3 regions of the Labrenzia sp. PO1 genome follow, and region 3 is predicted to be linked to each of the others. Evidence: riboswitches for the same ligand, from Rfam matches in the RefSeq annotation. Region 3 holds a riboswitch; each other region holds the start of a gene.

Region 1 (9,582 bases), on a different contig from region 3:
TCGCTGCTCACGCTGCCGCTGGGCTTTCTGCTGCCGGGTCAGGCCTGGATCATTCCGGACCTGCCCACGGCAGGTCTGCTTCTGCTGATCGGCCTTGCGGGCGGTGTCGGCCAGATCCTGCTGACGCAGAGCTACCGGTTCGCGGATGCCTCCACCATTGCCCCGTTCGACTATGTCAACATGCTGTGGGCGATCATTGTCGGTTGGGTGGTGTTCAGCGAAACGCCTTTGCCTGCAGTGGTGCTGGGGGCGCTGATCGTGATTGCCGCCGGTATTTTCGTCATCTACCGCGAACACAAGCTCGGGCTGGACCGGACAAAGGCACGCCGGGCGTCATCGCCCTCGCGTTCGTAGGGGGAGAGACAAGAGGGCAGGTCCCGCTGTCTTCCCCGTCATTCCGGACAAGCACAGCAATGCTGTGCACCGATCCGGAATCCAGACTTATTTCGCGCCTTAGGCGCGGCATTACACAAAGAGAGAAGAGTTCGCTTTGCTCACGCTGATGCGCTGGATCCCGGATCGGCACGCAGCTTTACTGCGCTTGTCCGGAATGACGGCGAATGCGGGTGGTTTCCGAAATCGGCCTTACTGCGACTTGTATTCGAACCGCTCAACAGCGCTCTTGGTGCCGTCCTTGAAGATCAGCTGCACGCTGATCGACTGGGCCGACCCCAGGGGCAGCTCCAGATAGGGCTTGTCCTTCAGAACGACATTCTGGTTGTCCGGGTCACAGGCTTCCAGTTGCCATTCCTGCTCAATCGGGTCGTCGTTCAATCCGTAGAAGACATAGTCGATGCCGCACTTCCAGGATTCCAGGTGGGTGAAATAGATCAGCTCCTGGCCCTGCCAGTCGCGGAATGACACCCAGTTGGCTTTGGTAAGGTCCAGGATCTGCTTGATCTGCTCCGGTGGCATGCCTTGCGCGGACGCGGTCGAGCCGATCGGAGCAAGAGCGAGGGGCAGGCAAAGGGCGGCGATTTTAATGAGTTTCATGGAAATTTCCGGGTCTGAGTTCAGAAGGCCTTGAAGGTAATGATGGTTTTGGTGTCCTGAATGCCGTCGATCGGGTGGACCTTCTCGTTCACGAAGTGGCCAATGTCCGAACCGTCGTCGACATAGAATTTCACCAGAAGATCGTAGTCGCCGGAGGTGGAGTAGACTTCGGACGCAATTTCCGCATCGGCGATCGCATTGGCGACCTGGTAGGTCTTGCCCAACTGGCATTTGATCATCACGAAAAACGGTACCATGGGGCGCTCCGGGCAGTTGGTGTTTGAAGGGGGTGAACGTGTCACCTGAACCATCAGCCGGGCTGTTCGGTCAGCCAAACATGCCGGGCAACAGATTCACGAAAGCAGACTAGGACATCGCCTATCTCCTCCCGCCAGTCAATTGCCGAGTAGTCGCTCTGCACAAGCCGGGCCTTGCAATCGCACGGCCGGCTTGTTAGCAGTGCAATCATCTCATGGGGGTGCCCGGCCATCCTGGACCGGGCTGAGAGGCGGCCTGCCAACTCCTTGAACCTGATCCGGCTGATACCGGCGGAGGGATTTGAGATCATGATGCACACACCACTCCCTTCAACACGTCCTTTCCGGAATACCGGCAACGGGCTTTCTGTCGCAGGAGAGCCGTCATGAGCCTTTCCGTTGCTGCTTCCACGCAAGCCCTGGCCGCCGAACAGGTCTTCACCCTTCTGGAAAGGGTGCGGCAGAAAACGCCGCGCGTTCACGCCATCACAAACGCGGTCGCCCAGAGTTTCACCGCCAATGTGCTGCTTGCGCTCGGCGCCGTTCCTTCCATGACCATCGCGCGGGAGGAAGTTGCGGCTTTTGCCGGCGGGGCTGATGCGCTGCTGGTGAACCTCGGCACCCTTGACGAGGAACGTCGTGCGGCCATTCCGCTAGCGATCGAAGCTGCCAGGACTGCCGGACGTCCGGTTTGTGTCGATCCGGTTTTCGTCAACCGGTCTCCCGTGCGCTGCGCCTATGCACGCGAATTGCTGGGCCTGAAGCCGGATCTGGTGCGGCTCAATCCGGAAGAACTCAACGCTCTCCTGCCGGAGCGGGCGGATGCCGATGCATTGATCGAGGCCGGAACGGTTTTTGCGGTCACTGGCCCGGAAGACAGGGTCGAGAGCCGCGGCGAGGATTTCCTGCTGCGCAACGGCGATCCACTGATGTCACGCGTGACGGCCACCGGCTGTGCCGGCGGTGCGGTTCTGGCGGCGTTCCTGAGCATCGAAAAGGACAGGGCGCTTGCAGCTGCTTGCGGACTGTCCGTCTTGAACATTGCCGGCGAAATCGCGGCTAGCCGGTCAGGCGGGCCAGGCAGTCTGGTGCCGGAGTTGCTCGACGCACTCTATTGCCTGACTGACCGCGACATTGAAGCCCGTCTCAAGACCGGCTGACGCAGCCTTTTCGGCATCTACTCCCAGGAGGTTCCCATGACCGCAATTGCGGTAACCATTGCAGGATCGGATTCCGGCGGCGGAGCCGGCATTCAGGCTGATCTCAAGACCTTTTCCGCAAATGGCGTCTTTGGTGCCAGTGTTATTGCAGCCCTGACGGCGCAGAACACGCTTGGCGTCAGCGCCATCCATGATGTGCCACCGGAGTTCGTGCGGGCCCAGATGACGGCCGTCTTCTCGGACCTTGCCGTCAAGGCGACAAAGATCGGCATGCTGTCGCGTGTCGATACGATCGAGGTGGTAGCTGAAGGACTTCGGGAACACGAGACAGGCCCGGTTGTGCTTGACCCGGTGATGGTGGCTGCCTCCGGTGACCCGTTGCTTGCCGACAGTGCGGTCGACACGCTGATTGCCTTGCTGCTGCCGCTGGCCGATATTGTTACCCCGAACCTGCATGAAGCTGCCCGCATGTTGCTGGGCGACGTCGCCGCGGACGAAACGCAAATGCAGGCGCAGGCAGAACGTCTGCTCGGTCTTGGAGCCAACGCGGTTCTGCTCAAGGGCGGGCACGGGTCTGGCGCGAATAGCGCCGATCTGCTTCTGGATCGCAACGGCAATGCGGTCTGGCTCAGGTCAGAGCGGATCAAGACCGACAACACGCATGGCACCGGTTGCACCCTGTCATCCGCGATTGCCTCGGGTCTCGCCAAGGGGCAGGACATGGAAGCGGCCGTCAGGTCCGCCAAGTCCTATATTCAGGCTGCCATCGCCGCTGCCGACACGCTTCACATTGGCAGTGGTCACGGGCCAGTCCATCATTTCCACGCGTTCTGGAGCAAGTGAGATGACCGATCAGCCAAAGACCGAAACCGGACGGATCAGCCGTCGCGGACTTCTGGGGGCTTCCGCCGCCGCCGGTGCAAGCGCATTGGCCGCCCCGGCGGTGGCGCAGGAGCAGGCGACGCTGGAATGGAAGATGGTCACATCCTGGCCAAAGAACCTGCCGGGGCCCGGGGTCACGGCGCAGCGCATTGCCGACAGGATCGAGCTGATGTCCGGTGGTCGCCTGCGCGTTCGGCTTTATGCTGCAGGGGAACTGGTGCCGGCTCTGGGCGTGTTCGAGGCGGTCTCGGCGGGGACGGCGCAGATGGCGCACACGGCCTCGTTTTTCTGGCAGGGCAAGATCCCGGCTTCGGTCTATTTCACCGCCATCCCTTTCGGTTTGTTGCCGCATGAGCATATCACCTGGATTGAGCAGGGGGGCGGCCAGGCGCTTTGGGACGAGCTTTATGCCCCGTTCGGACTAAGGCCCGTAATGGCCGGCAACACCGGGGTCCAGATGGGGGGCTGGTTCAAGCGCGAAATCAACACTCTTGACGATCTCAAGGGGCTGAAGATCCGCATGCCGGGCCTTGGCGGCGAAGTGATGCATCGGCTTGGAGCGACGCCAGTCAGCCTGCCGCCTGCAGAGTTGTTCCAGGCGTTGGACAGCGGCGTGCTGGACGCCACCGAATTCCTGGGTCCCTGGTCGGACAGGGCAATGGGGTTCCAGAAAGCAGCCAAGTCCTACTACACGCCGGGGTTCCATGAACCCAACGGCACCGGTGAAGCGCTGTTCAACAAGGTGGCGCTGGAAGGTCTGCCGGAAGACCTTGGCGCCATCGTTCTGGAGGCCTGCAAGGCAGAAAACGGCCGCTCGCTTGCAGAAAGCGATTGGGAGAATGCAGGCGCACTGAAGCTCCTGCAGGAAGAAGACGGCGTTACCGTCCGTCCTTATCCGGACGACGTTCTGGATGCTTTGCGGGAGACTTCGGCAGTCGTGCTGTCCGAGTTCGCGAGCAAGGATGCGCTTAGCCAGAGGATCTACGACAGTCATATGGCTGCGCGGGCACGCCTTGCCCCCTGGAGTGACGTTGCCATGCGCCGCTTCCTCGAAGCTCGCGACAGCTAGGCTTGCCGCTTGAGGCTGCAAACAAGGAATGGAGTGCGGTCCTGGACCATCTCTTTCTGCGAGCCGGTGCAACCGACCGGTTCGCAGCTTGCAACCTGCCTTGCCGGAAAAGCTGTAATTGGCCGGGCAGTTGCGCGTCGCCTGCTGACAAACTTCCTGACAAAAATTCAATTTCGAAAGGAAAGGCTACCGCGCAACGGTGTGCCGACGCGATTTCCGTTAGGAAAGGTGATTGGCGTTTTTACCAAGGAATATCAAGGAACTTGTCCTACAAAAGATCCACATTCCGTCACGAAACCTGTGGCAAAGCCGCAACGATTCACCGTTAAATTACGTTATCGGAAACTGACATTTCGGGTGCCTGTTTTTTAGGCAAATGTCTGAAAGTGTGTCGGTGCGATGACGAAGAGACTCTGAACCTGTCGTTTTTGAAGTGTTTTGAATGTCTACGCAGCAATACCTACCAGAAAAGCCGCGCATTTCGCATTGCAGCATGAAAAAACGGCCGCATAACTGACGTAAATATTCAGTTGAAACGGACGGCATTCTCCTAAAACCCTGTCTCAGGTTGTCATCACACATCCGGTGGCTAGGGGATGGGAGGAAACTCAATGCCGTGGGTAAACAAGAAATCAGTTCTACTTGCTTCTACAGCTGTAGCTCTATCAATGGTTGCAGGTTCTGCGTTCGCGGGTGGTTTCGCACTTAGAGAGCAGAGCTCGTACTTTCAGGGTATGTCTTTTGCCGGGTATGGTACGTCCGGCGGTTCGATCTCTTCGATGTACTGGAACCCGGCGTCGCTTATCGGCGCTCAGCAGGGTCTCACCATCGAAGCGCATAATACGGGGCTCTTTCCAAGTTCGGATATCAACGGCACGCTGTCCGGCGGGTTCCTCGGTACGTCTTCGATCGGCAGTGGCGACATTGCTTCCGACGCGTTCATTCCCGCTTCCTACGCAGCCTACCGGTTGAATGAAAAGCTGATCTTCGGTGTCGGTATCAACGCACCCTTCGGCCTGTCGACAAAACCGGAGCAGAACTGGGCAGCCCAGTTCTATTCCCGTTCGTCTTCCGTGTTCTCGTTGAACGTCAACCCGACGGTTGCGCTTCAGATCAACGACATGTTCGCGATCGCGATCGGTGTTCAGGCGCAATACCTGGACGTGTCGCTGAAATCCGCCGACGCCACTTCCGGAGCGGGCTTCCCCCGTTCGAACCAGATCACTGGTGATGACATCGGTTTCGGTGTGACGGCTGGTCTGACGGTGCGACCGTTCGAGGGGACTGAAATCGGACTTGGATATCGCTCCGGTGTCGGTCACGATCTCGACGGCGACCTGTTCGCCGGTGGTGTCACAACGGCGATCGGCCTGGGTGTCGTTACGCCGGACATGATCAACCTTTCCGCAAAACAGAAGGTGACCGACAAGATCCGCGTTCTTGGAACGGTGGAATGGACCAACTGGAGCCGGCTCAAGTCGCCACGTGCGATCAACGACGCAACCGGCGCAGAGGCCACCGTCCTGCACTTCAACTATGACGACGGCTGGTTCTTCTCTCTGGGCGGTGAATACGACTTCAACGAGAAGCTGACCTTCCGCGGTGGTGTCGGTTACGAAATCTCGCCGATCGACGAAAAGATCCGCTCCACGCGTCTGCCGGACAATAACCGCTGGTGGCTGTCGGCTGGTGCCAGCTACACCTTCAACGAGCACCTGGCGTTCGATGTCGGCTACACGCACATCATTCCGGAATCGACCGATATCAACATCGATTCCAGTCACCAGGACTACAACGCGGCATTCGGTACCTATTCGGGGGATGTTGACAGCAGCGTCAACATCATTTCTGCCGCGCTGCGCTACAAGTTCTAATCAGAAAGATCAGCCATTCAGCAAAGGCCGGGGCATATGCTCCGGCCTTTCTTCATGACTTTGGACGCTTAGAACGCCGCCGGATAGAGCCCGCCATCCATCAGGATGTTCTGGCCGGTGATGTAACCGGCGTGGCGAGAGCACAGGAAAGCGCAGGTCTGGCCGAACTCCTCGGCTGAACCGAAACGTCTTGCCGGGATTTCCGCTGCCTGTGCCGCCCGGACATCCTCGATGCTTTTGCCTGACTGCTGCGCGGCGCGCTCGAAGCCGCCTTTCAGACGGTCGGTGTCCATCTTGCCGGGCAGCAAGTTGTTGACCGTCACGCCGTGGGGGGCAAGCTGGCGGCAGACGCCGGCCAGGAATGCCGTGAGCCCCGCCCGAGCACCGCTGGACAGATCGAGACCTTCGATCGGCATCTTTACCGAAAGCGAAGTGATGTTGACGATGCGGCCGAAACCGCGCTTCTTCATGCCGGGAACAACCGCCTGGATCAGCTCGATGGGGGTGACGAAATTCTGCACCACACCTTCCATCAGCGCCGCACGGTCCAGCTCGGAATAGTCGCGCCGGGGCGGGCCACCATTGTTGTTGACCAGGATGTCCGGGTCCGGGCAGGCCGCCAGAAGCGCTTCTTGTCCCTCCCGTGTGGAAACATCCGCTGCGATGGCGGCAACGCTCACGCCGAAGCGGTTCTGCAGCAGGGTGCGGGTTTCTTCCAGAACCGTTTCGTTACGTCCGTTCAGGACGATGTCGCAGCCTGCTTCCGCCAGCGCTTCGGCGCAGCCCTTGCCGAGGCCGCGGCTTGACGCACAGATGATTGCCTTTTTGCCCTTGAGGCCGAGGTCCATGAACGTTCTCCTTGATGCAGGTTGGACATGCTTTGTGGCTGGCAAAACCCGATGCTGTCAAATGCCGTCAGGGACATATGGAGCCGGTCAGCATCCGGCAAGATGTTCGTGAAGCAACGGAATGAAGTGAGGGAGGCCAATACCCGATCCGTGCCGGTGTTAATCATTAAGCTGGAAAACAAACAGGCCCGGGGAAGTCACGCCGTTTGTCATAATAGTGATACTTGAATCGCGTCTATAGCGCTCCAAAGGGAATTTGGAGAAGTGCTATGTCTACCGCTGAGGCATCGCGGCATTACCGGGCCTTGTTTATTTCCGACGTCCATCTTGGCACGCGCGGTTGTCAGGCGGAGATGCTGCTGGACTTTCTGAAGGACAATGAAGCCGAGACCATCTATCTGGTCGGCGACATTGCCGATGGCTGGCGTCTGCGGCGGTCCTGGTACTGGCCACAGCTTCACAACGACGTGGTGCAGAAGATCCTGCGCAAGGGGCGCAAGGGAGCCCGGGTCATCTATATTCCGGGAAATCACGACGAGTTTCTGCGCAGCTTCCTCGGTACGCATTTCGGCGGTGTGGAAGTGACCGACAGCATCATTCACGAAGCTGCCAACGGCAAACGCTATCTGGTCATTCATGGTGACCAGTTCGACGTGGTGATCCGCCATGCCAAGTGGCTGGCCTTCTTTGGCGACAAGGCCTATGTGACCGCGCTCGGCGTCAACACCTGGCTCAATGTAGTCCGCCGCCGTCTCGGCCTGACCTACTGGTCATTGTCCGCCTGGGCCAAGTTGAAGGTAAAGAACGCGGTCAGCTTTATCGGACGTTTCGAAGAAGCCCTGTCCGACGAGGCGCGCCGGCAGGGCGTCGATGGCGTCATTTGTGGTCATATTCACCACGCCGCGGACCGTGATATGAACGGCATTCACTACATCAACACGGGTGACTGGGTGGAAAGCTGCACTGCGGTTGCCGAGCACCACGATGGAACATTTGAGGTGATCCGATGGGTGGACCGTACCCAGGAGGAGGCCGTGCCGGCGAAAGCCAAGGAAGCACCGGTCGCCGCATGAGTTCCATTCTGATTGTGACGGATGCCTGGCATCCCCAGATAAACGGTGTGGTTCGCTCGCTGGAGCGCACGGCCGAAGAACTCGAGAAGATCGGTGTGCGGGTGGAATTCCTGACCCCTCAGGAATTCACGACGCTGCCGTGTCCGACCTATCCGGAAATTCGCCTGTCGTTGACCCATCGCGGCATCGTGCGTAGGAAGATCGAGGATTACGGCTGCGAGCATCTGCACATTGCAACGGAAGGCCCGCTCGGGCTTCTGGCGGCAAGCGTCGCCAAGAAGGCTGGGCGTCCGTTCACCACGAGTTACCACACCCGGTTTCCCGAATATGTTTCAGCCCGGCTGCCGGTTCCGCTGACTTGGTCCTACAGCTGGCTGCGCCGGTTTCACAATTCCGGCTGCGGCTGCATGGTCGCAACACGGTCGCTGGAGCAGGATCTGCGTGACCGTGGTTTTACCAATCTGATGCGCTGGTCGCGCGGTGTGGATGAGCAGCAGTTCAAGCCTTACGAGGGTTCCGTTCTGCCAGCCGACCTGCCGCGCCCGGTGTTCATGTATGTCGGCCGGGTCGCAATCGAAAAGAACATCAAGGCGTTTCTGGATCTCGACCTGCCGGGATCGAAAGTGGTGGTCGGTGGTGGCCCGCAGCTCGACAGTCTGCGCCGGGAGTACCCGGGGGTGCATTTTACCGGTTCCAAGGTGGGCGAAGATCTCGCAAGGCATTATTCCGACGCGGATGTCTTCGTGTTTCCCTCACTCACCGACACCTTCGGCAACGTTATGCTTGAGGCCCTGGCCTGCGGCGTGCCGGTTGCCGCTTTCCCGGTAATGGGCCCGCTCGACGTCATCAGCGATACGGGGGCGGGTGTCTTGTCGGAAGATCTGCGCGAAGCGGCTGAAGCCGCGCTGGATATCCCACGCGAACATTGCCGCACGATTGCCATGAATTACACCTGGGCGGCCAGCGCACGTCAGTTCCTGGACAATTGCATTGAAGCCCAGGACATACACAACGCCCGTTCGACGCAGGGAAAAGCCGCCGAATAAGGCGGCTGCCCTGATGTGCGATGACGTTGCGCAGTGCGGCAAACGAAATTGACACCAAGACAAGTTCCCGCTGGAACTGCCCGCTTTCCTGTGAAAACACTTGCATCGAGACCCGGCCCTGAAAGGGGCCGAGGCATTGCCTTGTACGCTTCTGCGGCAGGCCTCCGAGCAGTTGTTTGACGTTTAGAGCGAGTTCCGATGACGAATATGCAATCGCTGCCTGTGTCTGAAGCAGGTTCAAAGTTGGCTGGTAAAACCGTTTCCATAGAAGATGTTGAAGCCGCAGCGGAGAGGATCCGAAGCGAGGCGCTGGTGACACCGCTCCTGAGGCATCCGTTGCTGGATGAGGTAACCGGGGCAACCGTCGTCGTGAAACCGGA
Region 2 (9,582 bases), on a different contig from region 3:
TTTGCCGGTGTCAACGGATCGGCTTACCTGGTCGGCGGGGTCGGCATGACCGTGCTCTTGAACAACGAAATCGTGCTGGTGCCTGTGCGCGCCGGTGTCGGCGCCCGTCTCGGGCTGAACATGGGATACCTGAAGTTCACCGACAAGCCGACCTGGAACCCGTTCTGATCGGACCAGGAAGGCGGCTGTCGCAACCTGGCGACGAAGACGGGTTGCATTCGTTCCACGCAGGACACTTGGCGGCAGGCCTACTGTCGTCTAATGATGGAGTTGTGGGCGTTTTTTAGAACGTAACCGGGAGCCGGACTTGATTGAAGCAGCGATGTATGTGGCGCTGGGGTTTTGCACCGCCGGCCTGATCGGACTGGCAATCCTGCCCGCATTTTACCGCCGGGCCGCCCGACTGACCGAAGAAGCCCTGCGCGCCGTCAATCCGACCAGTTACGCTGAAGTCCGCGCTGCCCAGGACCAGGAACGCGCGCGCCATGCGGTCGAATTGCGCCGTGTCGAGAAGCGTCTCGACAACGAGCGTGAGAAGGCTGCGAAGTTTCAGCTCGAAACCACGCGGATGCGGGCGGAAGTTGAAGCGCTGACGAAATCTCACAAGCAAACGATTTCCGGCCTGGAAGCCAAGGTCGCCGCCCAGGCAAGTGATCAGCACGCTGTCGACATGCTGTCGTCCGAAGTGACCTCCCTGAAAAAGAAGCTGTCGGAAGCCGAACGGGCTCTTGCGGAAAGCTGGACCAAGACCCCCGAAGACACGCCTGCCGAGGCGAAGCCGGAAGAACCCGCAGAAGACGACAGCGGCTGGCTGCCGGCGTCCGGCACCATGGCACTTGCCACAATAACCGGACTTGAAGCGGAAGTTGCCACTTTGAAGGCCAAGCTGGCCCGGTATGAGCCGACTGTTGCAGGCCAGATGGATGCAGCGCGCAGCGAAACCGCCAAGACGAGGCTCGCCGAACTGGAAGCCCAATTGGTTGACACCGAATCCAACTATGTGTCCGCACAGGCTGAAGTCACCCGTCTGTCGCTGATGCTGGACGCAGCCAGGCTCCCGGAAAACGAGCGCCAGAAACATCTTGATGCCGAGCTGGAAAAGCTTTCCGGCGAAGCTGCCCGCTACCAGGCCGACGCTGCTGAAAAAGACCGTGCGCTTCAGCGGATCACCGCCCAGATGGCAAAGCTGCAGAAGGACCTGTCCTCGGTTCCTGCTCTCGTGGATCTGCGCCGCGATTTCCGCGCCCTTGCCGAAAAGCTGACCGGTCAGGCGTCTCCAGCCGTCAATGCTTCTGCCGCAAGCGCTCCCGCAAAGCCGGCACCGCCTTTCGTCCCGGTTTCTTTTCAGACCAAGGACAGCCCACCGGAAGATCGCAACCGGCCTGAGACATCCTCCAAGGAAAATCTGCAGGCCGACGCGGACCAGGGCACGACACAAGCTCAATCAAGATCCGGCGATATCGCCAACGCGGCTGAAGCGCTGGTAAGCAGGATCGTTGCCTCCAGCCGGAACAAGCCAAAGCCGGAAGCGGAAACAACGCCGGCAAGCACAGGCGCCGCGCAAGACAGCGACCGGAAAACGAAAGCCACGAAACAAAAAAAGAAAGATGTGGCTTGATCTGAGCAGGTCGCTCCGGTCATCTAGTCCGATGGACATTCGTCCGAATATTGAACGAACCTGACGCGCTGTTGCTCCTCGCCCGCATTTCCGTTTGCAGATGCAGGAACGCAGCCAGCCCGTCATGCACAGGATGAGTCTGCCGTACATGTTGATCGAACGCCACAACGCCATTCTCGAACTCGCACGGCAGATGGGCCGCGTCAGCGTCGACGATCTCGCCCGGCGGTTTGATGTCAGCCCGCAGACGATCCGCAAGGACCTCAACGAGCTTTGCGACCGGCGCCTGCTGGCGCGCACCCATGGCGGGGCCCTGCTGTCGTCCGGCATCGAAAATGTCGGCTACGAGGCCCGCAGGATCATCTCCAGCAGGGAAAAGGCAGACATCGGCGAGAAGGTTGCCTCGCTCATTCCCGACAACGCGTCCATCTTCATCAACATCGGCACCACCACGGAAGCGGTCGCACAGGCGCTGCTCCAGCATCGCGGCCTGATGGTGATCACCAACAACATCAACGTCGCCAGCCTGATGCGCGGCTATTCCCAGATCGAGGTGGTGATTGCCGGTGGCGTGTTGCGCCATTCCGACGGCGGCATTGTCGGCGAGGCCGCGGTGGACTTCATGCGCCAATTCAAGGTCGATTTTGCCGTCATCGGCGCTTCCGCGATCGATCCCGACGGCTCCCTGCTCGATTACGACTACCGGGAAGTGAAAGTCACCAAGACCATCATGGACAACGCCAGGCACGTCATTCTGGCCGCCGACAGCACCAAGTTCGAGCGCACTGCACCGGTCCGTGTCGGACACCTGCGACAGGTCACTACTTTCGTGACGGATTATTGCCCCTCGCCAGACTTCGCGCAGATCGCGCAAGACGCGGAAGTCGAGCTGATCGAGACCGGCCAGCAGGAAGACAGCACTGCCAGCTGATCGAACACAGCACTCCGTGTAACCGGTGCACAAACGGGTGGAGAACCCTGTGCGCAGGATGTGGATATGCTGTTTGTGCCTTGGGGAAAAATGGCACGCCCAACGGGACTCGAACCCGTGTTTCCGCCGTGAAAGGGCGGCGTCCTAGACCGCTAGACGATGGGCGCGCGGGGCTTGAGAAGCTCAGTGCCTCAAGCCGAGGACCGTGCGTATACGGCTGCATGACAAAAGACGCAAGCCCTAATTTTCATTTTTCTGTCACATGCCTGTTCATAACCGCGCGCCGTATGCGCGACGCTACGTCAGCGCGCGACAAAATCCGTGCGACCCAGTTGCTTGCCCGTGACAGGATCGAAGCGCAGTAGCGCCGTCTTGCTGCCTTCGCGCACCAGAACCAGCAAGAGACCGTTCGAAAGGTCGGCCTGCAAAATTTCCGCGTCAGCGCCAACTGCCACTGTTGCAGCATATTGATCGGCTGAAACATCGGACTTATTGGAGTTGATCTTGTAGAGAATTGCTGCAAAGACAGCGATAAAGCCGGCGATCATGACGAGGGACGAGCCGAGCAACAGACGCTTCAGCTTGGCCTGGATGCGTTCGGCCGCAGGATCAAGCGGCTTTTCACCCGGCCCCTCATCCCGATAATCAGGTTGTGACATGACAGACAATTCCCTCGAGTATCCGGCCGGTCTGGACCAGGATTTCAGTTTAACAGTTGATGCAGCCGATGCCGGGAAACGGCTGGATGCGGTGCTGGCGGCTCATCTGGAAGCCCTTAGCCGCAACAGGATCCAGTCCCTGATCAAGTCCGGGGACGTCACCGTCGGCGGCGCGAAAATAGTGGAGCCGAAATACCGGGTCAATGAAGGCGATGCCCTGACCCTCACTTTGCCGCAGGCGGAAGACCCCGAGCCCAAGGGCGAGGACATCCCCGTCTCGGTCGTCTTTGAGGACGAACACCTTATCGTGGTCGACAAACCGGCGGGGCTTGTCGTCCATCCTGGCGCCGGCAACTGGACCGGCACCCTCGTCAATGCACTCATCCATCATTGCGGTGACAGCCTTTCCGGCATCGGCGGCGTGAAGCGCCCCGGCATCGTTCACCGGATCGACAAGGACACCTCCGGACTGCTTGTCGTCGCCAAGACCGACCAGGCCCACAAGGGCCTTGCAGCCCAGTTTGCCGACCACGGCCGCACCGGACCGCTGGAACGCGCCTATTCGGCTCTGGTCTGGGGAGCACCCTCCGGCCTGAAAGGCACGATCAACGCCAATCTGGCCCGCTCACAGGCAAACCGTCAGAAGATTGCCGTCGTCAAGACTTCCGGCCGCCACGCCATTACCCACTGGCAGGTGAAGGAGCGCTTCGGCAATGCCGAACAGCCTGCGCTCGCCTCGCTGCTGGAATGCCGTCTTGAAACCGGACGCACCCACCAGATCCGCGTTCACATGGCCCACATTGGCCATCCGCTGATCGGAGACGATGATTACGGGTCGGGTTTCAAGACCAAGGCAAACAGGCTCGATGAGCCGCTCAAAAGCCTCGTGAACGGTTTTCACAGGCAAGCCCTGCATGCCGGCCTGCTGGCTTTCGAACACCCGGCAAATGGTAAAACCTTGCGCTTTGAGAGCCCTTACCCGGATGATTTCGCAAATCTTTTGTCCGGATTACAAAAATTTTAGGATGCGTTTTCGTTTTCTGACCATGCAATCGGCCAATTTGGACCTATATTAGAAGCTTCTGTGTGCCTGTACGGACACTATTGTGCGTCCGCCTTCCCTCAAAAATGGCTTGCTTGCGTATCACTGCGGGGCAGCGGGAGGAAGGGGTCGCAAACTTGACGAAAGGGGGTGCATGTTATGGCCCAGAACGTTCCGACGCTTACAGCAGGGGAAGGCGGTCTCAGCCGGTATCTGGACGAGATCCGCAAGTTTCCGATGCTTCAGCCGCAGGAAGAGTACATGCTCGCCAAGCGCTACAAAGAGCATGAAGACCCTGAAGCTGCAGAACGCCTAGTCAATTCCCATCTACGCCTCGTCGCCAAGATTGCCATGGGTTACCGCGGGTATGGCCTACCGATCGGAGAAGTCGTTTCCGAAGGCAACGTCGGCCTGATGCAAGCGGTCAAGCGCTTTGAACCGGACAAGGGGTTCCGGCTCGCGACCTATGCCATGTGGTGGATCAAGGCGGCTATCCAGGAATACATCCTGCGCTCATGGTCCCTCGTGAAAATGGGGACCACGGCCAACCAGAAACGCCTGTTCTTCAACCTGCGTCGCCTCAAGGGCAAGATCCAGGCGCTGGACGAAGGCGATCTGAAGCCGCATCAGGTCTCTGAGATTGCCACCAAACTCGGGGTGTCCGAGGAGGAAGTGGTGTCCATGAACCGCCGTCTGGGCGGCGATGCCAGCCTGAATGCGCCCGTGCGCGCGGAAGCTGATGCCGGTGAATGGCAGGACTGGCTTGTCGATGAAAGCGACAGTCAGGAAACCCTGCTTGCCAATCAGGAAGAGCTGGACATGCGTCGCAAAATGCTGAACGACGCGATGGACGTGCTCAACGAGCGCGAACGGCGCATCTTTGAAGCACGTCGCCTGGCCGAAGACCCGATGACGCTGGAAGACCTTTCGGGCGAATTCGGCGTCAGCCGCGAGCGCGTCCGCCAGATCGAGGTTCGCGCTTTCGAAAAGGTTCAGAAAGCCGTGCGCAACAGCGCCCGGACAATGGACCAGCCCGCCGCCTGAGGCACTCGGACAAAGAGAACCCAAAAAAGCGCCGGAGCTGTGCTCCGGCGCTTTTCTTTTGCCTAAGCTGATGTTCAGCGGATTTCGGCTGTGTAGCTCTCCACCGGCACGACCTTGCTGATCAGACCGGCTTCGGCCATGAATTCCGCAAAGCGCTGGTAGCGGCCTTCATCAAGTGCAGCGGGACGCTTGGCGAACCGCGGCAACGTATCGAACCATGCCCGCCTGTTCAGCTCGTCATTGAGGTTCGGATACGCTTCTATGAAGGCATTCCAGGCTTCTTCCGGGTGATTGCTCAGATAGATCGTGGCCGCTTCCACGGCTGCCAGGAACTTGGCGAAGCGTGGATCGTCCGTCTTGTCCTTGTTGACGACATAGATCAGCTCATCAAAGATCGGCACGCCGTTTTCTTCGGGGAAGAAAGCCTTGCCGGGTTTGCCTTCGATTTCGAGCTGGGTGAGCTCGAAATTGCGATATGCGCCGATCACCGCATCCACCTGACCGGCAAGCAGAGAGCCTGACAACGCGAAATTCACGTTCACCAGCTCCACATCATCCATGGTCAAACCGGCCGAACGCAGCATCTGGCCCAGCATCGCGTCCTCGAAGCCGGAAACGGAAAAGCCGACACTCTTGCCCTTGAGGTCCTTCAGTTCCTGTATCGGGCCGTCCTTGAGCACGATGAGCGAATTGAGGGGCGTCTCCACCAGCGTACCGATCCATTTCAGCGGCAGCTCTTCCTCGATTTGCGCATGAAGCGTCGGCTGATAGGACACCGCGATATCGCCCTGCCCGGCAGCAACCAGTTTCGGCGGCATCGCCGGGTCCGCCGGTTCGATGATCTCAACCTCGAGGCCTTCTGCCTCGAAGAAACCCTTGGTCTGCGCAGTTACCAGCGGCGCGTGATCCGGATTGATGAACCAGTCGAGCAGCAAGGTCAGTTTCTCACTGGCCTGTACCGGCCCCGATGCCAGCAGCCCGGCGGCCAATGCTAGTGACAGGATTTGTTTTTTCATAAGGTCCTCCGTAAAGCGGCAGCTAGGTGAGCGGCTGCCAGGGAACAAGAAGTCGGGTGAGATGGTTCACGGCAAAGCGCATGATCAGCACCATCGCCGCGAGCAGGATCAGGGCGGCGAACATCATGTCCGCCTGCATCCGGTTGCTGCTTTGAAGCATGATGAAGGCAAGGCCTCCTTTTGCCCCGGCCCATTCGCCGATGATCGCCCCCATGGGAGCGAACACCGCGGCCACCCGCAGGCCGGAGGCAAACGCCGGCAAGCCTGACGGCAGGCGAAAGAACCAGAGTTCCTTCAGGCGAGACAGACGATAAAGCCGGGCGAGATCGCACAAACCCGGGTCAAGCCGCTGCAGGCCATCGAAAAACGTCGATGTGACCGTGAAGAAGATGACCAGGATGATGACGACGATCTTGGAGGCCAGCCCGAAACCGAGCCAGAGCACCAGGATCGGCGCGATTGCGAAAACAGGCAGGGCCTGCGTCACCAGAATGGGCGGCATGGCAAATCTTGCAGCAATCGGAAACAGCCACAAAAGAACGGAAAGCAATGCCCCGGCGGCTGCCCCCAGCACAAACCCGAGCACCGTCTCATAGGCGGTGATGCCGGCATGATGCAGAAGGAAGCCTGCGTGTTTGACAAAGGCCGTAAAGACGCGGTCCGGACCCGGCAGGATATAATGCTGGGTGTCGAACACATGGACGATAGCCGCCCAGATTGCGACAGTCAGCAGCAGGCCGAGTATGGTCCTGGCAACAGCTTTCACAAACGCCATCATCCAGCAGCCCCCGCCGCCGTTGGCCAACAGGAACGCATGAAAGCCGATACCGGCATTCGGATGTGCGGCGACCGCAGTGGTCGCAGACAAGTACGCATAGGATCTCCCGTCTTCGGACAAGCCGAAAATGACAATGGAGATCCGGGAATAGGCTAAGGATTCCGTCCCTTCGCCGGCATGACCCGGATCAGGTTCTAAGGGTTCGGCATTACGCCATCTCAGCTCCGGTAACCGGAACACCCCTCGGACCAAGGCGGACCATGCCTTGTGTGACGGAAAAAGGCAAGCCGCCGTGAGGCGGCTTCTTCAGATTTTGAAAGGCGGCAGGCTGGCGCTTAGCCGGCTTGCCAGGACGTGATCGCCTTTTCTACGGCTTCTGCACCGGCGGTTCCCTTTTCCAGGGTCAGGATGCCGCGCTTGCCGTTTTCGTAAAGCATCGGAATGTCGATCCAGCCGCGTTCACGCAGCAGGGCGAGATTGCGTTGCTGCTCGTTCGGCAAGCTGGAAAGGGCAATCCAGAAAAAGCCCGGAGACACTTTCACGGAAGCGCCGATCAGAGCATCGCCACGAGCTTCTTCCGTAGGCTTCATGACCAGGCCTGGCACGTTGACGACGTCACCCGGAGCGAAGTTTTCCGGGAACTCGTACTTGATCTCGACCAGATGGCTGGCGGGCAAGGAAGTATCGTCATTCGGCTTGATGCGAATGTCGACCTTCACATCCCGCTCGGGGATTTCAATGGAGGCGCTCAGAACCGCGAGAGCCTTGCCGTCCAGATTCGTTTCTTCATCGACACCCCAAACGACAGCGCCTTGCGCAGCCGTTCCGGCACCGCCGGACTCTTCCCCTTCTTCGTAAAGGATAGAGCGCTGCACCGAGGAATCCGCCGCCGTGGCGGACGGAGCCGGTGAAGTTTCGTCAGGCGAAATGGCCGAGAGATTGTCTTCCGGCACCGCAATCGGGCTTTCGGTGGTCGCAGAAGACTGATCGTTTTCTCCGCTCGTCACGATGGACGGCTGGGAAGGTTCGGGCGCAGCGGAAGCTGGTGTATCGACCTGCGGTGTATCGGCCGGCGCAGGCGAATCAGACTGTCCGGTAATCGTCGTCGTCGTTACCGTGCGTGCATCCGGGGCAACCACATCCGTCTCGCCTTCGTTCAACAGGCGGTCGGTGTTTTTCGAAGGCTCTTCACCTTCTCCGGCAGGGGCAGCGGTCGAAGGCTCCGGCGTGGTGTCCGGCTGCGTATCGACAGGCGTTTGCGAAGAAGACGCGACCGGCACGTTGCCGCTGTCGGCTGTCTCATCGCCCGCAGGCATCAGGAAATAGGCTCCGGCGCCCAGGAGCACCAGCAACAGGACACCCGCAGCAATCGCGATCGGAACGGTGCGGCTGCCGGAAGAATCACCACGCAGCGCATCCGAAGCACTCGGCTTGGCGCGCTTGGAGCGGCTTTTCTTGGAGGTCGACTTGTCCTTCGGCTTGGCTGTCTCGTCGCCAGGATAAGCCTGATCGGCGGGATCGGCCGCACCGACGTTATCTGCAGGCTCGAACAGGCCATCATCTGTCTGTTCCGGCTGCACAGGTCCGCCGAAAGAGGGCTCCTGGCGCAAAGGCGCAGCGCCCGGGTCGGCAGCTTCCTTGGCGTGGTGAACAGCCTGGCTGGCCGCGGTGCCAAGCGCTTCGGCCTGTGTCAGGGTTTCCTTCAAGGGTGACGGAGCCGGGGTATCCACCACCGGTGCTGCAGTTGTTTCAGGTTCCTGTGGCGCAGGCGCAGGCGCTTCCGGCGCAGCCTCTGCCACCGGTTCAGCCGGAGGCTGTGTCACCGGCGGCGCGGAAACCTGCGGCGCCGGGGTCGGCGTTTCGACCTTCGGAACAGTGGGGCTGAGACCGAGGCTTTCGCGGGCGGCTTCGGCTTCCACCTTGCGAATGGCTTCTTCCAGACGCAGCTGCTCGGCCGTGATCTCGGACGGCGCCAGCGGCGGCTCATAGGCTTTCAGCTGATTGACGATGGCATTGCGCGCACGGCTGTAAACGCTTCTGCGTGCAGCACCATTGTTTTCAGGTAAAGACGCGATCGTTTTCTTCAGAATTGAATAGTAATCAGCCATCTTCCTGCCTACCGGCCGACTGCAAGGATCTGTTCTGCGGGCCCGAGATTTCGTTTCATTCTCAGGCTTATAGCAAGTTTTTCGAAAACCGGTGCTATTTCTTCAATAACTTCGCCGCGACAGAGAACCTCGCAGTACCCTTTTCCTAACACAGATTGTTTGTTCGGCACACACATGGAACGCCGAAAACGAAAGGTGGTTGCGTGCGGTGATTCGCAGCACGCAACCGCAGTCCTTAATAATGTGCTTCTAACGTCACAGATCTCAATCCTGGAAGGGATTCTGCACAAGAATTGTGTCGTCCCGTTCCGGACTTGTCGACAGAAGAGCGACCGGAGCACCGATCAGTTCTTCGACGTGACGCACATATTTGATCGCCTGCGCCG
Region 3 (9,582 bases):
TGCGATTTCCTTGCGCAGGACTTCGTCGCTCGCGTCCTTGATGCGCAGTTGAACCAGTTTGACGCCAAGCGGAACCAGCCGCTCGATCCAGTCGGAACTGTCGACGATGAGGTAAAAGGGATCGAGCTTCATTCAAACACCGCCATTCCGAGAACCGGGGTAGAAGGAACCGCCATGTCGCGAGGTTCCAGGGGTTGGGCTTCATAGGCCAGGCGACCGGCCTCAATTGCAACTGCAAAGGCCTTGGCCATTGCGACAGGGTCTCCGGCCTTTGCCACAGCCGTATTCAGCAGCACCGCATCGAAACCGAGTTCCAGAACAGCGGTCGCATGGGACGGTCTGCCAAGACCGGCATCCACAACAAGTGGGATGCCTTTGAAGTGACTGCGATAGGCACGAAGGGCATCCGGATTGACCGGCCCTTTCGCCGAACCGATTGGCGCACACCAGGGCATCAACACCTGGCACCCCGCCTCAAGCAACCGTTCGCCGACGACAATATCGTCCGTCGTATAGGGAAACACCTTGAAGCCGTCATCGCTCAGGATACGTGCGGCTTCCACGAGGCCAAAGACATCCGGCTGCAGGCTGTCGTGATGACCGATCACTTCCAGCTTGATCCAGTCGGTACCAAAAAGGTCGCGTGCCATTTTTGCGGTGGTGACGGCTTCCTTCACCGAATGACATCCGGCAGTGTTGGGCAGAACCTTGACGTTCAGTTCCCGGATCAGGTCCCAGAACCGGCCGCCTCCGCCACTTCCTGCCGTTTCGCGCCGAAGGGACACCGTCAGAATTTCAGCCCCAGATACCTTCACCGCGTCCGACAGAATTTGGGGTGATGGGTACTGGGCAGTTCCAAGCAGGAAACGCGACGCAACGCTTTCGCCATAAACTTCGAACATGGGCGTCATCCTCCCTGCATCGGCGACAGGATCTCGATACGGTCGCCAGCTTGAAGGAAGCAATCGCTTCGTTCTTCAGCACAAACCAGATCGCCGTTGCGCGCCGTTGCAAGAAACTCGTGGTCATAGGCCAGTTCGTCCAGAAGCGCAGCCAGCGTCGCGCTGACAACTTCCTGAGGTTCGCCGTTAATGGTTAGCTTCAAGGGACTTCTCCTGAAGGTGTTGCATGATCCTGTCTGCCGCTTCCATGGCAAAATGCGGAGCAAGCAGGAAACCATGCCGGTAGAATCCGTTCACTGACAACGTGTTGCCGGTAAACGTGAGACGAGGAAGATTGTTTGGATATGCCGGGCGGAGGCCCACCCCGGTTTCGATGATCTTTGCCTCGGCAAATCCCGGATGCAGGCTGTAGGCGGCATTTAGAAGTTCCATGGTGGACCGAACACTGACCGCTCCCTGGTCACCGCTTTCGATCATGGTTGCCCCGACCATGAAGACACCGTTGTCACGAGGCACGACATAGACCGGGATGCGCGGGTGCAGAAAACGCACCGGCCGCGAAAGCGAGACATCCGGCGCGTGGAGGATCAGCATTTCACCGCGTACGGGACGCAAGTGCGGATCCGGCGAGGCCATGCCGGTACAATCGGCGACAATATCGGTCGCCGCGGTGAAGTGCTGCGCCTCTAACCTCACCTTGGCACCACTTTCAGACACCTTTGCCCTCAATGCCGTGAGGGCCCGCCGCGGATCGAGATAGGCTTCCCCGGCAAAATGGAGCCCCTTTGCAAATCGGCCTGCGAGGTCCGGCTCGAGTGCGCCCAGCGCGTCAGCGTCGAGCCAGGCAAAGCCGCTGGTTCGAGAAGCAAAGCGACTTAACTCGCCGGTATCGCGCGGCGCGGCAACAACCAGCGTGCCATTGTGCGAAACCTGGCCCGGCAGGACCTTGCTCCACCAGCCAATGGAGGCTTGCCCGAGCCGCAGAACATCTTCCTCGGCACTTTCCCGCTCACACCATGGCGCCAACATGCCGCCTGCGAGCCAGGAGGCACTGGCTGTGAGATCCTTGTGTTTTTCCAGCAGCTCCACCCGCACACCGCGCGAGACAAGCTCATGTGCCAGTGCCAGACCGGCGACACCCGCCCCTTTGATACCGACCTTCATTCCGCCTCTCCTGCCAGGGTGGACGTCAGTCGTTCGACATCACGGAATGTCTGGTAGCCCGCTTGCATTCAACGGATCTCCGCAAGGACCGGAAAAGGGCCCGCATTTCGGACATTCGGCTTGGAAAGGTGGCCGGGTTGGAGCATTGCCGTGGCGAACGCAGCTGGCCAAGAACACCTTCCCTTCGCCAGCATGACCTGGATCAGGTTCGTCGGGTCCCTGCACTGCGCAAGTGCGCCAGCAGTATCTCAGCCTCTTCTGGAGGCACCCCGGGTGAGCCCCTGTTGTGCCGCCCGTCAGGCGCACCTGTCAAGAGACAGGATGAGCCTTCATCCTTGTTGCCAGGGGCGCGCCAGAAAGTCGTCGATTTCGGCAAGGGTATTGAACCGATAGACTTTCAGATGATCCGGAGGTTCGCGGTAGATGTGCTCCAGCTTGGCTCTGGCGGAGTGTCTCGTTCGCCAGATGAACCTCAGGAATTCAACAGTTTGCCAGTTGAACTGCTCCGGGCAGCCCTCGGCCAGATCCGGACGGCTTTGCCCATTGTATTTCACCGACCGTTTCAGCACTCGAAATATGCGGCGCGTCACCGGGACATCGAGCCAGATGAAAGTGTCGGCACGTTCGATACGTTCCGCATAGGTGCTTGAATGACCGCCCTCGAAGATCCACACATCCTTCAGATGGACCTCATGCGTCAGCCGGTCTTTCTCTTCCCGCGTCCGCTCGTTCCAACCGGAGCGGTAGTGGATCTTGTCCATATGATAGACCGGCAGTCCGGTTTTCCACCCAAGGGCAACGGCAAGCGTGCTTTTGCCCGAGCCCGGGCCGCCAACGATCATCACGCGTTTCATGTCGCACCAAACAAAAGCAAGGAAGGGCCGGTCGTTATACAGATTGTGCAGGGGATGAAAACCCGAAACAGACTGTTCAATGGACACTTCGGCTTCGCAGGCCCTATCTAGTTTGCAAGACAGAATGTTCTTTGATGGAGAGGCAGATGAGCTGGTTGAATTGCCCTGATCCCGTACCGGGAAATGCTGCAAGCTGTGACCCGATTGAAACGATCATCGTACCACGGACATCCGACCTCGGCGGATTTTCGGTAAGACGTGCCTTGCCGTCTGCCAGGCGGCGGATGGTTGGCCCTTTCATCTTCTTCGACCAGATGGGCCCGGCAGAACTTTTGGTCGGCGGCGGTATCGACGTGCGCCCGCATCCTCACATCGGGTTGGCGACGGTGACCTATCTCTTCGAAGGAGAGATGTATCACCGTGACAGCCTTGGAACGGAGATTGCGATTGCCCCCGGTGCTCTGAACTGGATGAGCGCCGGCAAGGGCATCGTGCATTCCGAACGTGAGAGGCCGGAACGCCTGCAGAAAAAACGTCCCCTGTTCGGCCTGCAGAGCTGGGTGGCCCTGCCCAAACACCTGGAAGAGACCGATCCGACCTTCCAGCACCACGGCACCGAAGAACAGCCGGAATTTGCCGACAAGGGCGCTTCAGTCAAACTTATCGCGGGCGAGCTTTATGGCCATAAGGCACCGGTAAAGACAGCGTCCGACATGTTCTATGCCGATATCACGCTGGAACCGGGAGCGAAGATCCCGCTGGATGCCGGATGGGAAGAGCGCGGCCTTTACACGGTCTCGGGCCAGATCACCATCGCCGGCCAGAATTTCGATCCGGCCCAGCTGCTGGTGTTCAAACCGGGTGATCATCTGGTGATCGAAAACACGTCTCCCGTGCCGGCTCGTTTCGTAGTGCTTGGCGGCGAACCGATGGACGGCCGGCGTTATATCTGGTGGAACTTTGTGTCTTCATCGAAAGAGCGCATCGAGCAGGCCAAGGAAGACTGGCGTCTTGGCCGTTTCGATACGGTACCCGGCGATGCGGAAGAGTTCATTCCCTTGCCTGACCGTCCGGGGCCCTGACACTCCAGCCGCTTTCCAGTGGCGGTGCTTTTTCAAACCTGTCGGCGGGCCGGATAAGGTCCGGCTCGCCAAAGTCCAGAATGATGTTGAGCCGTTGGCTTGCCAGCGGGTCCCCCGTCAGATTTGGATCTTCCGGCGAAACCGACAGCCGCACGCCCCGGTGTGTCGTCTCCAGTTGCCTGAACCCGGAAACCGCCTCGCGAAACACTTCCGGAACCGTCCAGCCATACCGAAGCGAGAGGGCGTCGATCACCAGCCAGACCGCATCAAGGCCGATCTGCATCTGGCGCGGATCCTCCACCACCAGCTTCAGCCGCAGATAATCGATGCTTTTTTCCGATGGGCCGCGCAGCAGAAAGAAAAGGGTTGTCGAGCCGTAGTCGACGCTGGGTGTGGTCAAGGGCACCAGGTCGGATGCACATTGCCAACGGCCTTCACTGAAAGGTGCCCGGCTCCAACCAGGATTTCCGAGCCCCAGAGACCGTAATTCGTCGCATAGCTGATCCGGCTGGCCCAGGAAGCTGCGTTTCAGCTCCGCGGACAGTTCCGGTTCCGGAGCCAGCAGCACCTGCTTGGCCGGAGACTGCAGGGAAGAAAGCGGATCAGGCATCAAGGGGGCGGTTGCAACGCTTTCCTCACTCCCTTGCCCGGCAAGGTGCAGGAACAGGCCGCCAACGGCGAAACCGGCAGCCAGCAACGCCAGGGTTCCCCAGATGTAGTACGGCGTCACCTGAGCACGTTTACGAGATCTGGACGCGCGGGTTGGCAGGCCGGGCCTCCTGGGCTCGCCTCCTTCAGACAGAGTTTCCATGTCCGGCTCGGCCCAGCGCGGGCCCTTGGAACGGTGCCCCGGCCTCGACCTGGAATGCGCTCCCCTACCCGTCCGGTCTGCCGACATTGCAGCCGATCCAAGCAAATGCCTGAGCTTGTCTGCGAAACCTGCCATTCAGTCCCTTAACACCACGATCCTCAACCGAGTGGTCAAGGGCACGGGATTTATCAAACCAATACCTTGAAAAGGCAACCGGATACCTGTCATGTAAGCGCCGCTTCCACGGTCGCGCAGCCAAACGTAACGCTCGCACCCGAACCAGAACCAAAGAGGCCCCGAATGCCCACCTTTCCAGGTGACACACCTGACCTGCGCCGTGCGATCATCGAGACAGCCCGTGCCTTGCCTCGTCTCGGACTGACCAAGGGCACCTCAGGAAATGTCAGTGCACGCACCGAATCCGGTTTTTTGGTGACGCCGTCGGGAACGCCTTACGAAAATCTGACTGAAGACAAGATTGTCGCGCTGGACTGGGAGGGCTGCTACCGCGGCGAGACACTACCGTCTTCCGAATGGCGGATGCATCTCGACTTCTATCTGGCGAAGCCGGATTGCGGCGCGGTGGTGCATTGCCATAGTCCTCGCGCGACCGCCCTGTCCTGTCACCGGCGCGGTATTCCTGCATTTCACTATATGGTGGCGCTTGCCGGTGGCGACCGTATTGAATGCGCCCATTACGCCACCTTCGGCACCCGTGGATTGTCCGAGGCAATGATTTCAGCACTTGGCGACAGAAACGCCTGCCTGCTTGCAAATCATGGGCAGATCGCCGGTGGAGAAACCTTGCAGAAGGCGCTTTCGACCGCGGAAGGCGTGGAAGATCTGGCAGACCAGTATCTATCAGCCCTGATCCTGGGTGAACCTGTGATACTGGATGCGGAGGAAATGACCGTAATCTTGAAAAAATTCAAAACCTACGGAAAACAAACAAGCGAACTTGAAGACGGCCAGACAGCTGCCTTCGAACTGCCAAGACGGATGGACTGAAAATGCGGCTGGGAATTGACTGGGGTGGAACCAAGATCGAAATCATCGCTCTTTCCAACGAGGGCGAGGAACTGTTCCGGCAACGGGTCGACACACCCAGGGACGACTATGAAGGTTGTCTGGAAGCAGTCCGTTTTCTGGTCGAGGCGGCCGAAAAGGCAACCGGACTGACGGGAACGCTCGGTCTTGGAATTCCCGGTTCGCTTTCCCCCAAGACAGGTCTGGTCAAGAACGCCAATTCCACCTGGATGAACGGCAAGCCCCTGGACCAGGACCTGCAGAGGGTTCTTGGCCGCCCGGTTCGTATCCAGAATGACGCAAACTGTCTGGCTGTTTCCGAAGCGACCGATGGCGCAGGTGCTGGAGCGCATATCGTTCACGCGATCATCATCGGCACAGGCAGCGGCTCGGGCATTGCCATCGACGCGAAAGCCCATCTTGGTGCCAACGGCATCGGTGGCGAATGGGGAGCGATCACCGTGCCCTGGCTAAAGCCGGAGGAGTATCCGGGTCCCGACAGCTGGATCGGCCACAAGGGCGCCATCGATCGCTGGTGTTCGGGAACGGGTTTTCAGCTTGACTACAATGACAGGACCGGAACGCTGCTGAAAGGCCATGAGATCATGGCACTGAAACGCTCCGGCGACGTGGTGGCAACTGCCGTCTACGAGGCTTATGTTAGCCGTCTTGCCCGTGCGCTCGCGATGTCGGCAAATCTGCTCGATCCGGACGTATTCGTCCTGGGTGGCGGCATGTCGAATATCGACGAACTTTATGCCGACCTTCCGCCCGCGATGACGCCTTACATTTTCTCAGATACCTTCGAGACACCGATCCGCAAGGCTATGCACGGCGACAGCTCTGGTGTGCGGGGAGCTGCCTGGCTCTGGGGGTGAGAAATCACCTGGAAGCCAAAGACGAAAAACCGATCCCGCGAGTTGCGGGATCGGTTCTTAGGGGTATGGCAAGACTAGCCTGACTTTTTCGCTCCAGCGCCGCGCCCTTTGCTGACGAGCACAATCCCTGCCCCGACAGCTGCGACGGCCGCCAGTTTCGCCATGTTTGGCACTTCACCAAAGGCGAGATATCCGAGGCCAAGACCAATCACCGCGGCAACGGAACCTATCTGGCTGAGATAGACAGGCCCGGCTGTGTGCTGCAGGCGGAAATACAGCCCGTACTGAAAAGCGAATATCGTTATTTGGGCTGCCAGCAGGCCAGTGGCCTCCAGTGACCAGGTGCCAGGCACAACGGGGATACCGGCCATGGCAGTAAATAATCCGAGTGCCGCAAACCCGACCAGCATCATGCCGAGAGCAAGATTGACCGGCCGCGCGCCTGCTGGCCACTTCACCGTGCGAAAAATGTTACCGGAAGCCAGGAATACAGGGATCGACAGAGCAAACATCGCCCACCAGGAGGCATCCACGGAAAGCTGACGTCCGGACGCCGCCAGCAAGATGCCACCAGCCAGACCGAACAGAACGCCGACCCCACGCAGAACCTGAAACTTCTCCAGGCGCAACAGAACAGCAAATCCATAAGTCAGAACCAGCGGAAAAGCGTAGCTCAGGGAAACAAACCCCGCCCCGACCTTTGGCGCAGCAACCACTGCGATCATGTTCGGGGCAATGAACAGGAGACCGCTGACCAGCAGGTAGAAGGCAAACTGGCCCCGGCTGACACCTGTGTCCCCTTTGGCGGCGATACTTCCTCCGGACGCAATCCTGCTAATAACGAACAAACCCGCAGCACCGCCAAGGATGGACCATTGCAACAAGGCCAAAGGATGCCACCCGGTCATGGGGGCGGCCTTGGCAATCACCGTGGATACGGCGAGAAAACCACCGACAATCAACAACAGCACCAACGGCTGATCCAAAGGACTTTCACGCCTTTCGCCTGAAAGAGATGCTTGTTGCTGCAGGGAAGCCGCACTTGCGGATGTTCCTAATCTGGTCGTGTCCACCATGGGACTGTCCTTCCTCACATTTTGGCGCTGGCTTGATGCTGCACCGTTGCCAGAACAGATAACGCATTTTATCTTGATTTCAAGATACTTAATTTCAAGATTCTTGACATCAGTTGACAGAACCACCCGAAACAGCGAGTATCGGAACAACAAAAACAGTCGATATGTCAGCTAGTTACGCAACCTCTTGTTCCCTTGTAAAAAAGTGCGTCATCTGACTGGAAATGATCTGGAGTTTCCGACCATGACCACCCGGTCAAGCGACACCAAGAAGCCATCGGATCACCTGTTCGGAGATCCGGAAGACCTGCTAATCGACCGTGCGGAGCGCGCGCGCAGGCAATGGCAAAGGGAAATACCCGAGATCGCGGAGCAGTTGTCGCCAATGGTTCTGCTTGGTCGATTGAACGAAGCGTCTCAGGTGATGGGCCGCGACTATCTTGCCCCTGCCTACGCGGATATCGGACTGAAGACGGGTGAATTCGATGTTCTGGCGACCCTCGTGCGGTCCGGCCCCCCCTACAAGCTGACACCGACGGAATTGTACCGGACCACGATGATGAGCTCGGGCGGCATGACGGCCCGGGTCGATAAACTGGAGAAAGCAGGTCTGGTTGAACGCTGCCCGCATCCAGATGACAGGCGGGCACTCACCGTTTGCCTGACCCCAAAGGGACTGGACCTGATAAAGGGACAAATGCCCGACTACATTGCAAAACAGCAGCAGGCGGTGAGCGGGTTAAGCGAAAAAGAACAACAGCAATTGTCAGACCTTCTGGAAAAGCTCATTCGCTCCGTCAACGATCCTCTTGGCAAGACCTGACTGGCGCATAGGCTAGCCAGGCGCCTCTGGTCTGGAAACCACAAGCCACCCCGGCCTTGTGACTTACCGTCACTGTGATGGAAACCCGGATTGTTTTCCTGTCCCAGATGACCAATTCTTGTCCGTAACAACACACCGGGACAACACATCATGCTCAAATGGGTTACGCGCATTCTCGCCATCATGCTTTTCATCCTGCCGGCACAGGCGCAGGAAGAGCTGCAGATCCGGGATATTGAAAAAGGAACCGGCGAAGAAGCAAACGTCGGTGAAACGGTGGTGGTGCACTACACCGGCTGGCTGATGGACGGAACGAAGTTCGACTCCAGCATCGACCGAGGCACGCCATTTTCGTTCACGCTGGGAGAGCGGCGCGTTATTCCCGGTTGGGAAAAAGGCGTCGAGGGCATGCAGGTCGGCGGCAAGCGCGAGCTGATCATTCCGCCGGACATGGCTTACGGGTCCCAAGGCGCAGGCGGGATCATTCCGCCGGATGCAACATTGAAATTCGAAATCGAACTGCTTGAGGTCAAGGCGAAGAAATTCTCCGATATCGACAACGGCACCCTGAAGGCAAAGCTCGCCTCAGGCACCACGGTCATTGATATCCGGCGTCCTGACGAATGGAAGCAAACCGGCGTCATTCCGGGCAGCCATCTGGTTACGTTCTTCAATGACAGTGGCCAGGTGAACCCTGCCTTCGGCAGCGAACTTCAGAAGTTGATTTCCGGCCCCTCGGACGAAGTGGTGTTTATCTGCCAGACGGGGCAACGAAGCCAGGCTCTGTCAGAATATCTCGCCGGACAGGCCGGCTTCACAAACGTGGTCAACGTCGAAAAGGGAATTGCACACTGGATCGAAGATGGCGGCGAAGTCACTCAGGCAGCCTTGCCGGAGAATTGCTGGCTCTGCTGAGTTCGGATCGTCCGCCTTATTCCAGTTGATCTGGAAGAGCTCGTCAGACAA

Evidence for each region. Region 3 has a riboswitch for thiamine pyrophosphate ahead of thiO (glycine oxidase ThiO). Riboswitches for the same ligand answer to the same signal wherever they lie in the genome.
Region 1: linked by a shared signal. The riboswitch ahead of HCG46_RS02350 (hydroxyethylthiazole kinase) and the one ahead of thiO (glycine oxidase ThiO) in region 3 are both predicted to bind thiamine pyrophosphate.
Region 2: linked by a shared signal. The riboswitch ahead of HCG46_RS06985 (ABC transporter permease) and the one ahead of thiO (glycine oxidase ThiO) in region 3 are both predicted to bind thiamine pyrophosphate.

What each region holds. Positions count from the first base shown of each region.
Region 1 is NZ_JAAXCR010000001.1:485,656-495,237, reverse strand. It holds gene HCG46_RS02365 (DMT family transporter) at 1-354, shown strand, start outside; gene HCG46_RS02360 (hypothetical protein) at 586-993, opposite strand; gene HCG46_RS02355 (Lrp/AsnC ligand binding domain-containing protein) at 1,014-1,250, opposite strand; TPP riboswitch at 1,458-1,568, shown strand; gene HCG46_RS02350 (hydroxyethylthiazole kinase) at 1,637-2,410, shown strand; gene thiD (bifunctional hydroxymethylpyrimidine kinase/phosphomethylpyrimidine kinase) at 2,447-3,253, shown strand; gene HCG46_RS02340 (TRAP transporter substrate-binding protein) at 3,255-4,361, shown strand; gene HCG46_RS02335 (OmpP1/FadL family transporter) at 4,958-6,235, shown strand; gene HCG46_RS02330 (SDR family oxidoreductase) at 6,304-7,083, opposite strand; gene HCG46_RS02325 (UDP-2,3-diacylglucosamine diphosphatase) at 7,353-8,156, shown strand; gene HCG46_RS02320 (glycosyltransferase family 1 protein) at 8,153-9,202, shown strand; gene HCG46_RS02315 (threonine/serine dehydratase) at 9,401-9,582, shown strand, end outside.
Region 2 is NZ_JAAXCR010000001.1:1,511,664-1,521,245, forward strand. It holds gene HCG46_RS06945 (DUF1134 domain-containing protein) at 1-168, shown strand, start outside; gene HCG46_RS06950 (hypothetical protein) at 308-1,618, shown strand; gene HCG46_RS06955 (DeoR/GlpR family DNA-binding transcription regulator) at 1,767-2,549, shown strand; tRNA gene HCG46_RS06960 (tRNA-Glu) at 2,641-2,716, opposite strand; gene HCG46_RS06965 (hypothetical protein) at 2,852-3,208, opposite strand; gene HCG46_RS06970 (RluA family pseudouridine synthase) at 3,207-4,232, shown strand; gene rpoH (RNA polymerase sigma factor RpoH) at 4,410-5,294, shown strand; gene HCG46_RS06980 (ABC transporter substrate-binding protein) at 5,369-6,310, opposite strand; gene HCG46_RS06985 (ABC transporter permease) at 6,333-7,178, opposite strand; TPP riboswitch at 7,236-7,342, opposite strand; gene HCG46_RS06990 (hypothetical protein) at 7,424-9,196, opposite strand; gene HCG46_RS06995 (adenylosuccinate synthase) at 9,461-9,582, opposite strand, start outside.
Region 3 is NZ_JAAXCR010000003.1:777,201-786,782, forward strand. It holds gene HCG46_RS18440 (thiamine phosphate synthase) at 1-132, opposite strand, end outside; gene HCG46_RS18445 (thiazole synthase) at 129-902, opposite strand; gene thiS (sulfur carrier protein ThiS) at 908-1,105, opposite strand; gene thiO (glycine oxidase ThiO) at 1,089-2,066, opposite strand; TPP riboswitch at 2,228-2,348, opposite strand; gene HCG46_RS18460 (DNA topology modulation protein FlaR) at 2,396-2,920, opposite strand; gene HCG46_RS18465 (pirin family protein) at 3,067-4,002, shown strand; gene HCG46_RS18470 (DUF6030 family protein) at 3,971-4,813, opposite strand; gene HCG46_RS18475 (class II aldolase/adducin family protein) at 5,114-5,821, shown strand; gene HCG46_RS18480 (ROK family protein) at 5,824-6,717, shown strand; gene HCG46_RS18485 (DMT family transporter) at 6,792-7,703, opposite strand; gene HCG46_RS18490 (MarR family winged helix-turn-helix transcriptional regulator) at 8,038-8,616, shown strand; gene HCG46_RS18495 (FKBP-type peptidyl-prolyl cis-trans isomerase) at 8,767-9,531, shown strand.